Regions from separate parts of the Bacillus sp. SRL543 genome, predicted to be linked through region 2. Evidence: riboswitches for the same ligand, from Rfam matches in the RefSeq annotation. Region 2 holds a riboswitch; the other holds the start of a gene.
The links. A riboswitch is a leader RNA that binds a small molecule or an ion and turns the genes downstream of it on or off. The one in region 2 is predicted to bind thiamine pyrophosphate.
Positions count from the first base shown of each region.

Region 1: linked by a shared signal. The riboswitch ahead of thiC (phosphomethylpyrimidine synthase ThiC) and the one ahead of tenI (thiazole tautomerase TenI) in region 2 are both predicted to bind thiamine pyrophosphate.

Region 1 is NZ_OZ481794.1:1,350,954-1,356,247, reverse strand. Features, by position in the region: gene AC4E8B_RS06975 (metallophosphoesterase family protein) at 1-273, opposite strand, end outside; gene AC4E8B_RS06970 (hypothetical protein) at 413-607, shown strand; gene thiC (phosphomethylpyrimidine synthase ThiC) at 829-2,592, opposite strand; TPP riboswitch at 2,644-2,744, opposite strand; TPP riboswitch at 2,966-3,080, opposite strand; gene AC4E8B_RS06960 (LysE family transporter) at 3,259-3,891, shown strand; gene AC4E8B_RS06955 (ABC transporter permease) at 4,193-5,294, opposite strand, start outside.
Region 2 is NZ_OZ481794.1:654,291-659,584, reverse strand. Features, by position in the region: gene AC4E8B_RS03530 (thiazole synthase) at 1-554, opposite strand, end outside; gene thiS (sulfur carrier protein ThiS) at 556-759, opposite strand; gene thiO (glycine oxidase ThiO) at 756-1,907, opposite strand; gene tenI (thiazole tautomerase TenI) at 1,891-2,556, opposite strand; TPP riboswitch at 2,620-2,721, opposite strand; gene AC4E8B_RS03510 (Lrp/AsnC family transcriptional regulator) at 2,794-3,282, opposite strand; gene AC4E8B_RS03505 (DMT family transporter) at 3,467-4,393, shown strand; gene AC4E8B_RS03500 (hypothetical protein) at 4,630-5,004, opposite strand.

The sequences.
Region 1 (5,294 bases), 700 kb from region 2:
TGCGTAAACAGGTATATTCTTTTCCGCAAGGCGGTTCATTTCCTTTCGCAGCCTAGCCTGTGCCTTTATACTCCTGTCTTCACCGTCAAACAGATCTCCGGCCAGAATAACAAAGTCCACCTTCCTTGCAAGGGCAGCATCCACTATATTTTTCAAAGCGGCAAATGTGCTTTCTTTGATTTTATCGAATAAATCATCCTGCAGGGTGGAAAGCCCGAGCATAGGGCTGTCCAGATGCAGGTCTGCTGCATGAATAAATGTAATTTCCTTCATAATGTTCCCTTTCAGCGCTTTTCTCCTATTTTATCACCTAGAAAAAGCGAATGCACGTTCCTCTATAAAAAGTTATCAGCTTTGAACTTTTTCCACCATCGGTAAGTATAAGAAGTAAATAACCTTAGGAGTGAATAAAATGTATAAAAATCCTGAATTGGCCCTTAATAGACTCAAGTATATTTCTGCTGCCCTGTTTCTATTGTTCATCATCATTTCAGTTCTGACAGGCAACTGGAAGTTCATGGCCGCTGCTGCATGGAGCATCGGCATCGTTTATTTGTCTACTTACGGCAGCATAAAAAGGCAGATGGCAAATCAGTCCCGCGAATAGTTAAAGGCTTGCCGGAATATCCTGGCAAGCCTTTGTCTTATTAATAGTGGACCGATTCGCTTTTCAGGCATTTTGTGCAGGTCCTGTATCCATCTGCCTCATAATAGATATGGGAGCAGCTTCTCTGTATCTCCGAAATTTGCTTTTCCAGCCCCCGGATCTTTTGCTGCATGTAGAGGATCTGCTCTTCCAATTTCCAAACTACAGTATTTCTTCTATGTTCAATAGATGGATGAGCCACGGCTGGCAAACTCCCCGGCTTTTTGCTTCATTGCATCCTCAATCGCCTCTGAAACAGTTTTCCCCTGATCTTTGGCCATCTGGCGGATATCCTGGGAAATGCGCATAGAACAAAATTTAGGGCCGCACATAGAACAGAAATGGGCGGTTTTTGCCCCCTCAGCCGGCAGGGTTTCATCATGGTATGCCCGCGCCCGCTCAGGATCCAGGGATAAATTGAACTGGTCGTTCCACCTGAAATCGAACCTGGCCTTTGACAATGCATTGTCCCGAACCTGGGCACCAGGATGGCCTTTGGCAAGATCTGCGGCATGAGCTGCAATTTTATAAGCTATGACCCCTTCCCGGACATCATTTTTATCCGGAAGTCCAAGATGCTCCTTCGGCGTAACATAACAAAGCATGCTAGTGCCAAACCATCCGATCATCGCTGCTCCTATTGCAGATGTAATATGATCATATCCCGGGGCAATATCTGTCGTGAGTGGTCCAAGCGTATAAAATGGCGCCTCCTTGCAAATTTCCATCTGCTTATCTACATTTTCTTTGATCTTATGCATCGGAACATGCCCCGGCCCCTCAATCATTACCTGGACATCATGCTTCCAGGCTATTTCCGTTAGCTCTCCGAGCGTTTCAAGCTCCGCAAATTGAGCCTCATCATTCGCATCTGCTATAGAACCTGGACGCAGCCCATCTCCGAGAGAAATGGAAATATCGTAAGCTTTTAAAATTTCACAAATTTCCTCAAAATGTGTATACAGGAAATTCTCTTTATGATGCTGAAGGCACCATTGGGCCATGATCGACCCTCCCCTGGATACAATACCTGTCGTCCTTTCGGCAGTCAGCTGAATATAGCGGAGCAGCACCCCCGCATGGATTGTAAAATAATCCACTCCCTGTTCAGCCTGCTCTATCAAGGTATCTCTGTATATGTCCCAGGTCAGATCCCCGGCAATCCCCTTCACTTTTTCAAGTGCCTGATAAATCGGTACAGTCCCGACAGGAACTGGAGAATTGCGGATGACCCATTCACGGGTTTCATGGATGTTCCTTCCGGTGGAAAGATCCATAATTGTATCTGCCCCCCAGTGCACTGCCCAGGTCATTTTCTCCACTTCTTCCGCGATGGAGGAAGAAACAGCCGAATTGCCGATATTCGCGTTGACCTTCACATGAAAATGGCGTCCGATGATCATCGGTTCAGCTTCCGGGTGATTGATATTGGCAGGAATAATCGCCCTTCCGCTTGCCACCTCGCTCCTGACGAATTCCGGATCCAGATTTTCCCTGATGGCGATGAACTCCATTTCAGGTGTAATGACACCTTTCCGGGCATAATGCAGCTGAGTCACATTCCGGCCTTCTTTTGCCTTGAGCGGCAAGGATGCTTTATTTGGAAAAATATCTGCCAAAGAAACTGTAGACCCAGCCTGAAGCCCGTTATCCTCCGGCTTCTGTACTCTGCCTTGATAAGCTTCCGCATCCTTCCGCTCCTCAATCCAGCCTTCCCTTATCCGGGGCAAACCTTTCGTTATATCAATCTCAAAATCAGGATCAGAATAAGGGCCGCTCGTGTCATATACACAAACAGGCGGGTTGTCCTCTGTTCCGATAGCAGTCCTCGTGCTTTCCTGGATTATTTCCCTGACCGGGACCTTTATATCGTCCCTGATGCCTTTTACATATACTTTCCGGCTTCCTGAAAAAAACAGTCTATTCATTTCATATAAATTTTTCATACTTCTTCCTCCTCCAACTTTTTGCCTAAGGCAGTTTTTTACGGAGGAAGCAGGCCATACCGGCTGCTTCCCTACGCTGACATTAATCAGATCAGGTTCCAAGGGTTTAGGATATTCCTTTCTCAGCCTATAAAGCTCCCCCAGCAGTGAATAAAATGTAATAGAAAACTTTCTTGCATTTTTCCAAAATGAAAACATCAAGTTAACTGCACACCATTTTTTCATGCGTTTATTTTTTCACAGCAAAAAACCCCCTTGCATATTGCACCGGGGGCATGCCAGGCCAAAAAATGGCATACAGCTGCCGCATCTTTCTTGCTGCAGAAGCTAAAAAGCGGACTCCTGCAAAAGGAATCCGCGTATGTATGACAAATAAAAGCCATCTACACTTCCCTCCGCTGGTACGAACCAGATCAGGTTTAAAAGGGTCAAAGACTAGAACGGGTCTTACTCTCAGCCGGCCTCTACCGGCACCCCCAGTGCCAAAATATGCTATTTTCATAAGCTACTATACCATATGCCATCAAGGAAGAAAACAGACTATTTTCATATTATTCCAAAAACACAAAGCTGGAGATTTTAAGATTTGCGTCCTACCCTCTGTGTTTGCTGCATAAAATTGTACAAGTCCTTCCGGGCTAATCCTTGAATAGGCGAGTGATATCATTGAGCATTGGAATATATATCAGCTATATCGTTTTAGGACTTTCACTGGCGGCGCCGATCGGCCCTGTCAATGCTGTCAGGCTGGAAAAGGGGCTGAAAAACGGATTTTGGCACGCATGGATTGTAGGCGCGGGATCGATGATCGCTGACGGGGTTTATATGCTGATCGTCTATCTCGGACTCGTGCAATTCCTTGACTCCCCTATGATTCAAACCTTCCTGTGGCTGTTCGGCGGTTTTATTCTTCTTTATTCCGGAATCGAAGGCATGATGAATGCCAATAAAATATCTGTCACTTACATACGGAGCAAAGAATCGCTGCTCAAATGCTTTTTCACCGGATTCATCATGTCGGTTTCAAGCCCGCTGTCGATTTTGTTTTGGCTGGGGATTTACGGATCGGTCCTGGCCAAAACAGCCTCTTCCTTTGGGACAGGCCAGCTTCTCGTTTACAGCTGCATGATTTTTATCGGACTCGCCCTTTGGGATATTTTTGTGGCGGGCCTGACAAGCGGCTTCAGGCGGTTCCTGACCTCAAAAGCGATCATCATCATTAGCATGCTTTCAGGACTGTCGCTTATTCTCTTTGGAATCTATTTTGCGTATCAGGGGATTGTCTCTTTGTTTGGATAAAAAAACTGCAGACGAACCCGATATAATTCGAGTTTGTCTGCAGTCTTTTCTATCTGCCTATAAAAGGGGCTGTTGATTTGCGTTCCAGGCACTTCGCTTTCCGCGGGGCGACGCTGAGCCTCCTCACGCTGCGCGTTGCGGGGTCTCAGCCTTGCCGCTATTTCCCGCAGGAGTCTGCGTGCCCTGCACTCCAATCAACAGGCTTAAATACTTAGTGTTGCTGTTCCAAAGGTTTCAAAAACAATACTGCCAGACAAACTCCAAAAGCTTTTCGGGTTTGAAAGACCGACTCCGTTGTTTCTTATTTATTCTTAGACAGCTGCAAAGCTTTTTTAATATCCTTGAAGGAATTGGATTTTCCATACATAAGCACTCCGCCCTTGTATACCCTTGCTCCAAATATTGAGAGCAGCAGGATGGAGACGGCAAGGATAGCGATTCCGGCTATCGGCTCCCAGACCGGCAGGGTCAGCATGCCTACCCGCATGAACATCAGCATCGGAGTAAAAAACGGGATATAGGAACTGATGGTCACGAATGCTTTTTCCGGCTGTGACAGCCCGATGATCGCAATCATGAAGCCTGCTACAACGAGCATGGTCATCGGCATGATCATCTGCTGTACATCCTCGATCCTGCTGACAAGCGAGCCAAGGAAGGCTGCAAGTGTTGCATATAGAAGATATCCGAGGATAAAAAACACAACAGCATAAATGATGGTGGCCGCCGGGATATCACCGAATCCGAAGAATTCGAAGAAGCCTCCCTGCATCGACTCCAGATTCCGCTTTACAAAAAAGTAGCCTACTGCCAGCAAAACCGACAGCTGCGTCAGGCTAAGCAAGGCAATCCCTAGAATCTTTGCAAACATCTGCTTGATCGGAGAGACGCTTGAAATCAAAATCTCCATAACACGCGAAGATTTTTCCGTAGCTACCTCCATTGCAATCATGCTTGAATACATAATGACGGCAAAATAAATGATGAACAGCAGCACATACACAAGGCCTCTTGCCTGTGTCAGCTCTTCTTCTGTTTTGGCATTCTCTTCAAGCGCATCTCTCTGGAACTTGACAGGCTCATAGAGGCTGGCAAGCTCTGCCTCTGACAGATTGATTTTCGAAGCCGCGATTCCTGTCTTCACCTGCTGAAGCGCTCCCTCCAATTCTCCTGATACTGATGTATCTGCGAGGCTGAGGGATTTGTATTCAGCTGCAGGAAGTTCTTCGGAATTAGCTGAAAGAGTAAGCAGTCCGGCATAATCGCCATCCTTAACCTTTGCTTCGCCATCTTCTGCCGAACCGCTGAACTCTTCAAGCTTCAAACTGCTTCCCGCTGTATCAAGCTGCTGCTGAAGAGGAACCAGCAGATTTCCTGTTTCATCGATTACAGCTACCTTAACA
Region 2 (5,294 bases):
ATCCCGGCATCGACGATAACAGGGACTTCCGCCTGTTCGATGATAAAGCTGAGGTTGAGGGGATTGATGATTCCCTGTCCTGAGCCGATCGGCGACGCACCAGGCATGATGGCATGCACGCCCATTTCCTGCAGCCTTTTCGCCAGCATCACATCATCCGAAATATACGGAAGGACAATGAAGCCTTCCTTTAAGAGCTCCTCGGACGCTTTCAAGGTTTCAATCGGATCCGGCAGCAGTGTTTTCATATCGCCGATTACCTCGACTTTGATCATGTCGCAAAGGCCGGATGCCCTGGCCAGTTTCGCCGTACGGACTGCTTCCTCCGCCGTCTTCGCACCCGCCGTATTGGGGAGCAGCCTGTAATTTTCCACGTCCAGCTCTTCCAGCAGGTTCGGCTGGTCAGGGTCAAAAATATCCATGCGGCGCACTGAAAAGGTCAGCACTTCTGTATGTGATGCTTTGACTGCCTTTTTTTGAGTTTTAAAATCCGGGTATTTCCCAGTCCCGAGCAGCAATCTTGAGGTAAATTCGTATGTTCCAATTTTCAGCATTTCATCCGCCTCCTACAAAATGTACGATTTCTATGCGATCACCTTCAGCAAGCTCCGTTTCAGCATGCTGGCTTTTTTCCAAAATAGCGGCGTTCAGTTCTACAATGGCCGCCTTTTGATTCAGCTTTAAATGGTCCAGTAAATCTCCTACCGACTTGACGGTGCCTGGCACCCGGATATCACTGCTATTCACCTGCAGCTTCATTGGATCCACCCCTCCTGCACTTTTTTCAAACCTCTCTCAATCTCAAACTCTCTGTAAAGCTTCTTGTCCTCTGCGGCTGCAGTTCCTTCAATAGAATCAGAAACCATTTTTCCCGTGATCGGACTCAGCAGGATGCCGTTCCGGTAATGCCCAGCTGCGATGAACAGGCCCTTATAGGCCGGATGCCAGCCGATATAGGGAAGGCCGTCCCCTGTCTGCGGCCGGATTCCTGCCCATGCCTTCTCCCACCGTGCGGATTCCAGCTGGGGCAGCAGCTTGCACGCCCGTTCGGCCAGCACCCTGACACCGCCGAACGAAACGGAAGGATTGAAATCATTTTCATAGCTTGTCGCCCCTATGATTAGGCGCCCGTCCGTCTTGGGCACAAGATACCCGCCAGAATCGGAAAAGATGGTCGACCGGATCAAAGGCTGCTGCGGTATTACTGACAGGCATTCTCCTTTTACAGGAAAAATAGGAAGCTCAATATCTGCCTTTTTCAGCAGCTCTCCCGTCCAGGCACCTGCGGCAGCAATAACGGTATCTCCATAAAGGCTTCCTTTACTGGTCATCACGCCTTGAATGGAATCTTTTTCAAAAATAAAGTCTTCGATCTCTGCCCCTTCCAGCACGGCTGCCCCTCTGGCCATTGCCCCCATCGCAAAAGCCCGCGCCAAATTCGGGGCGATCAGCTGGCCGTCATTCGGAATCAGCATTCCGCCTGCAAGCCCCCGAAAGAGATGGGGTTCCCTTTCGCTGATCTCCGCCTGGTCTAACCACCTTACCTGTTCGTCCCACTCTCTATGGAATCTAACCTGTCTTTTAAGGGCCTCTGCCTCCACATCATCCCAAGCAATTTTAATCATGCCTTCATTGACAAGCCCGATGCTGATTCCTGTCAGATCCTCAAGCTCCTGGATCAGGCCTGGAAACATGGCCCTGCTCTTCAAGGCGAGCTTCAGCATGGACAGGTTCTCATCTATTTCGGCCTGGGCACCCAGCATGCCGGCTGCTGCAGAAGATGCTTCAGAGCACAGTTCCCTTTTTTCCAGAATGAGCACCCGCTTGCCCAGTTTTGCCTGCTGGAATGCGATAGAGCAGCCAATAATGCCGCCCCCGGCAATGATCACATCATATACTTTCTTCATATCTGCCTCCTTTTCTCTTTAACTCAGCTGCAAATGCGCTTGCTGCCTTCTCCGGGTTTGAGGCTTTAAAGATTCCTGAAAGGACAGCGGCACCTGAAGCACCGGCTTTTATTGCCTGACCGATATTGTCTGGCGTGATTCCCCCGAGCGCTATCACCGGAATCGGCAGCCTCTTCGCAATTTCTTCCAGGTAGGAGAGACCCTTAGGCTCTATTCCTGGCTTGGAACTTGTCGGAAAACAGTGGCCGTACACCACATAATCGGCGCCTTCCTCTTCTGCCTGAACAGCTTCTTCCATTGAGTGGACAGATTTTCCGATGAGCAGGCCAGGGAATGTTCTCCGCACTTCCCGTACCGGAAGGCTGTGATAGCCGAGCTGGACTCCCTTCACTCCTAATGCCGCCGCTGCATCCACTCTGTTATTAATGATGATCTGCTCCCCCGGGACTCCCTTTTCCAGCAGGCTTCTTCCCATCTCGTAGATGTCAGCCGCTGTCCGGTGGTGCTCCCTGATATGGATATAGTCCACATACTGCGAGATGCTTGAAGCTATCCTGATAAAATCCTCCGCCGGCTGCCCCGCAGATATAGCGTGGAGCTGCAGTTTATTCCTGCCAGGCCAGCCTTGTAAATGACGCAAAAAAACCACTTCCCCATTGCGCAGGAAAGTGGCTGATTGATTATCTATGGCTGAAAAAATAGGTTCTTTTCATAACCGTTCGGCACACTTCCCTACGCTAGTATGAACTAGATCAGGTTCAAAGGGTCTCAAATGCTTGATCTCAGCCTCTTGCAGGCTCCCCTAGTGATAATTCTGACTATTCAATTGTTCTCTCTCATTTTAGCACAGCGATTGGACGGGGAGAACCCGCAATTTGAACCAGACTCATTTTTCCCCGGCAGGCAGAATCGGCAGTACCGTTGAATATTTGATTTCCCTCAGCGAGAGGCTTGTCTGTATCTTCGTGATCCCAAGCTGATTCAGCTTCCGGATGAATTGTTCCAGCCCTTTCCGGTCTTTGATGGCCACTTTTAATATATAATCATATTCTCCTGTCAGGCAGTGGCATTCCAGTACCTCCGCCATATCCACCAGCGTCCCCTCCAGTGCCTCCAGCTTTACCGCCTGATGGATGTTGGTGCTGATGAAAATAAAGCAAAGCAGGTCAAAGCCCAGTTTCTCCTGATTTAAAATCGCTACCTGCCTCTCAATATAGCCTTCATTTTCGAGCCGCTTCACCCTTCCGTGAATGGCTGGTGCTGACAGGCTGACCCGCCTGGCAAGCTCGGCATTGCTTATTTGGGCATTCTTTTGGAGCAGATCAAGGATTTTCAGGTCCACTTCATCCAGCACCTTGTTCACAATCGATTCCATCTTACAGCTCCCTTACGATTATTCTGCAAACTCCGCTTCAGCTTATTTTTAACTTAATATCATTCATATATTTCACCAATACTTTTAATAAAATTTCTAATTTACCCAATTGTACGAAATAATCATTATGATTTAAAGAGAAAATGTTAAAATAAATCTACAACTATTCGAAGGAGCTGCTTTTATGCCAGCTTTATATGTATGCCTGATGCTTCTAACCAGCCTGCTGTGGGGCGGGAATTTTGTTGTAGGCAAGTCGCTTGTGGAGCATGCTTCCCCGGAGACCTTGACCGTCTTTAGATGGACCATTGCTGTCATCTGCCTGTTCCCTATCGTTCTCCGCAAGGAAAAAAAGCTTCTGCCTCCTGCAAAATCGCTTGTTCCCCTGATTTTGATGGGCGTGACAGGTGTAGTATTCTTCAATATCTTTCAATTTTGGGCGCTGGAAGAAACCTCAGCCACGAATGTCGGCTTGATTTCAACACTTAACGCTATTTCGATCGCTGTCTTCTCAGCACTCTTTTTAAAGGATAGAATTAACGGACCGCAAATTCTCACCATGGTGTTTTCTCTGTTCGGTGTCTTGCTTGTCCTTACAAAAGGCCATCTGGAGCTGCTGCTGTCTTTGACATTTAATGTAGGAGATTTATGGATGATTGCAGCGGTGTGCATTTGGGGAATCTATTCGGTCCTCGGCAAATGGGCCGGAAAATATACTTCTCCGATCATGTCGACCTTTTATTCGGGGGTTTTCGGACTGGCCATCCTGCTGCCATTCAGCTATTCTGATCTTCAAATCAAAAATCCTGATCTGCCTTTTGCAGGATCCATGCTTTATACCGGGCTCGTTTCAACGGTTGTGTGCATGGTGCTCTGGAATAAAGGTGTGCAGAAAATCGGGGCCGTCACGGCAGGGGTTTTCCTGAATTTCAATCCTGTTTTCACTGCTATTCTGGCTTTTCTGCTGCTTGGAGAAAAGCTTGAAAGCATTCAGTTTCTCGGAGGCATGATTGTCATCCTTGGCTGCTATCTGTTTACTCGCTTTCAGGCACAGCGGCAAAGAAAGAGCCTGCCCGAAAAACCTGAAGCTCCCATCACGGCTATGGACTAAAAAAGGGATGCCCATGAAGGTAAGTAGTTCAGATACTGTGGAGAAAAACTAAATTGCAGATCAAATAACGCACGAAAACGCACTATGTCCAGAACTATAAATAACGATGCAAAAGCATAGAAGAACGCTTGGATTTTAAATATTCCAAGCGTTCTTTTTTTACTTTCTAATTTAACTACAGTATCCTTTTAGTTGAATTGTAATTGTTCACAAACTTGTTAATTAAATGGTTACAGCTATTTTTTTTCAATTGCCATACGCAAGTTCGAGATCACTCCAAGAAGCAATACTAACGAACAAACCATTTTTTCAAAAGGTGTTCCAAACAATTGTTGAATAAATCCAAAAGACCACAGTATAACAAAAAACCAACATATAACGGTTATTCCTCTTTTGTATTTATATAGATTAATTTTGCCAACAATCAACGTAAAAACCACTCCAATAATAGAAATAACAATATTTATAACAGTTATTGGCAGCTGTTCAGCGAATGATTCAGACCTTCCACCATTGACCCATGTGAATGGAATACTTTTGCTTATAATAAGAAAGTGGATTAAGATAGTCAAAGAGTAAAAAATAATTCCCATAAATACAGCAGTTTTCATATTAATTTTCCTGAGTTTTTCTAAAATAAAATCACCTCATTTTTTCTTCCTGTTTATAATTTTATTTAATCCAGCAATATAGTATTCCAATATCTCTACCCATTGACAGGTAACGAAAGTAAGATTTCGAAGAGTTTTCAAAAATCATCATTCCTTGACCTGAATGAGGAAATTGGTGGCGGGCTGAAAAATAAGCGGAGAAATTTCCCCTAAGTTCAAAAAAACTCTAAAAATGGCTCAAATAGACGGAGAAATTCCGGCTATCGATTCAAAAAACAGGAATAATGGCA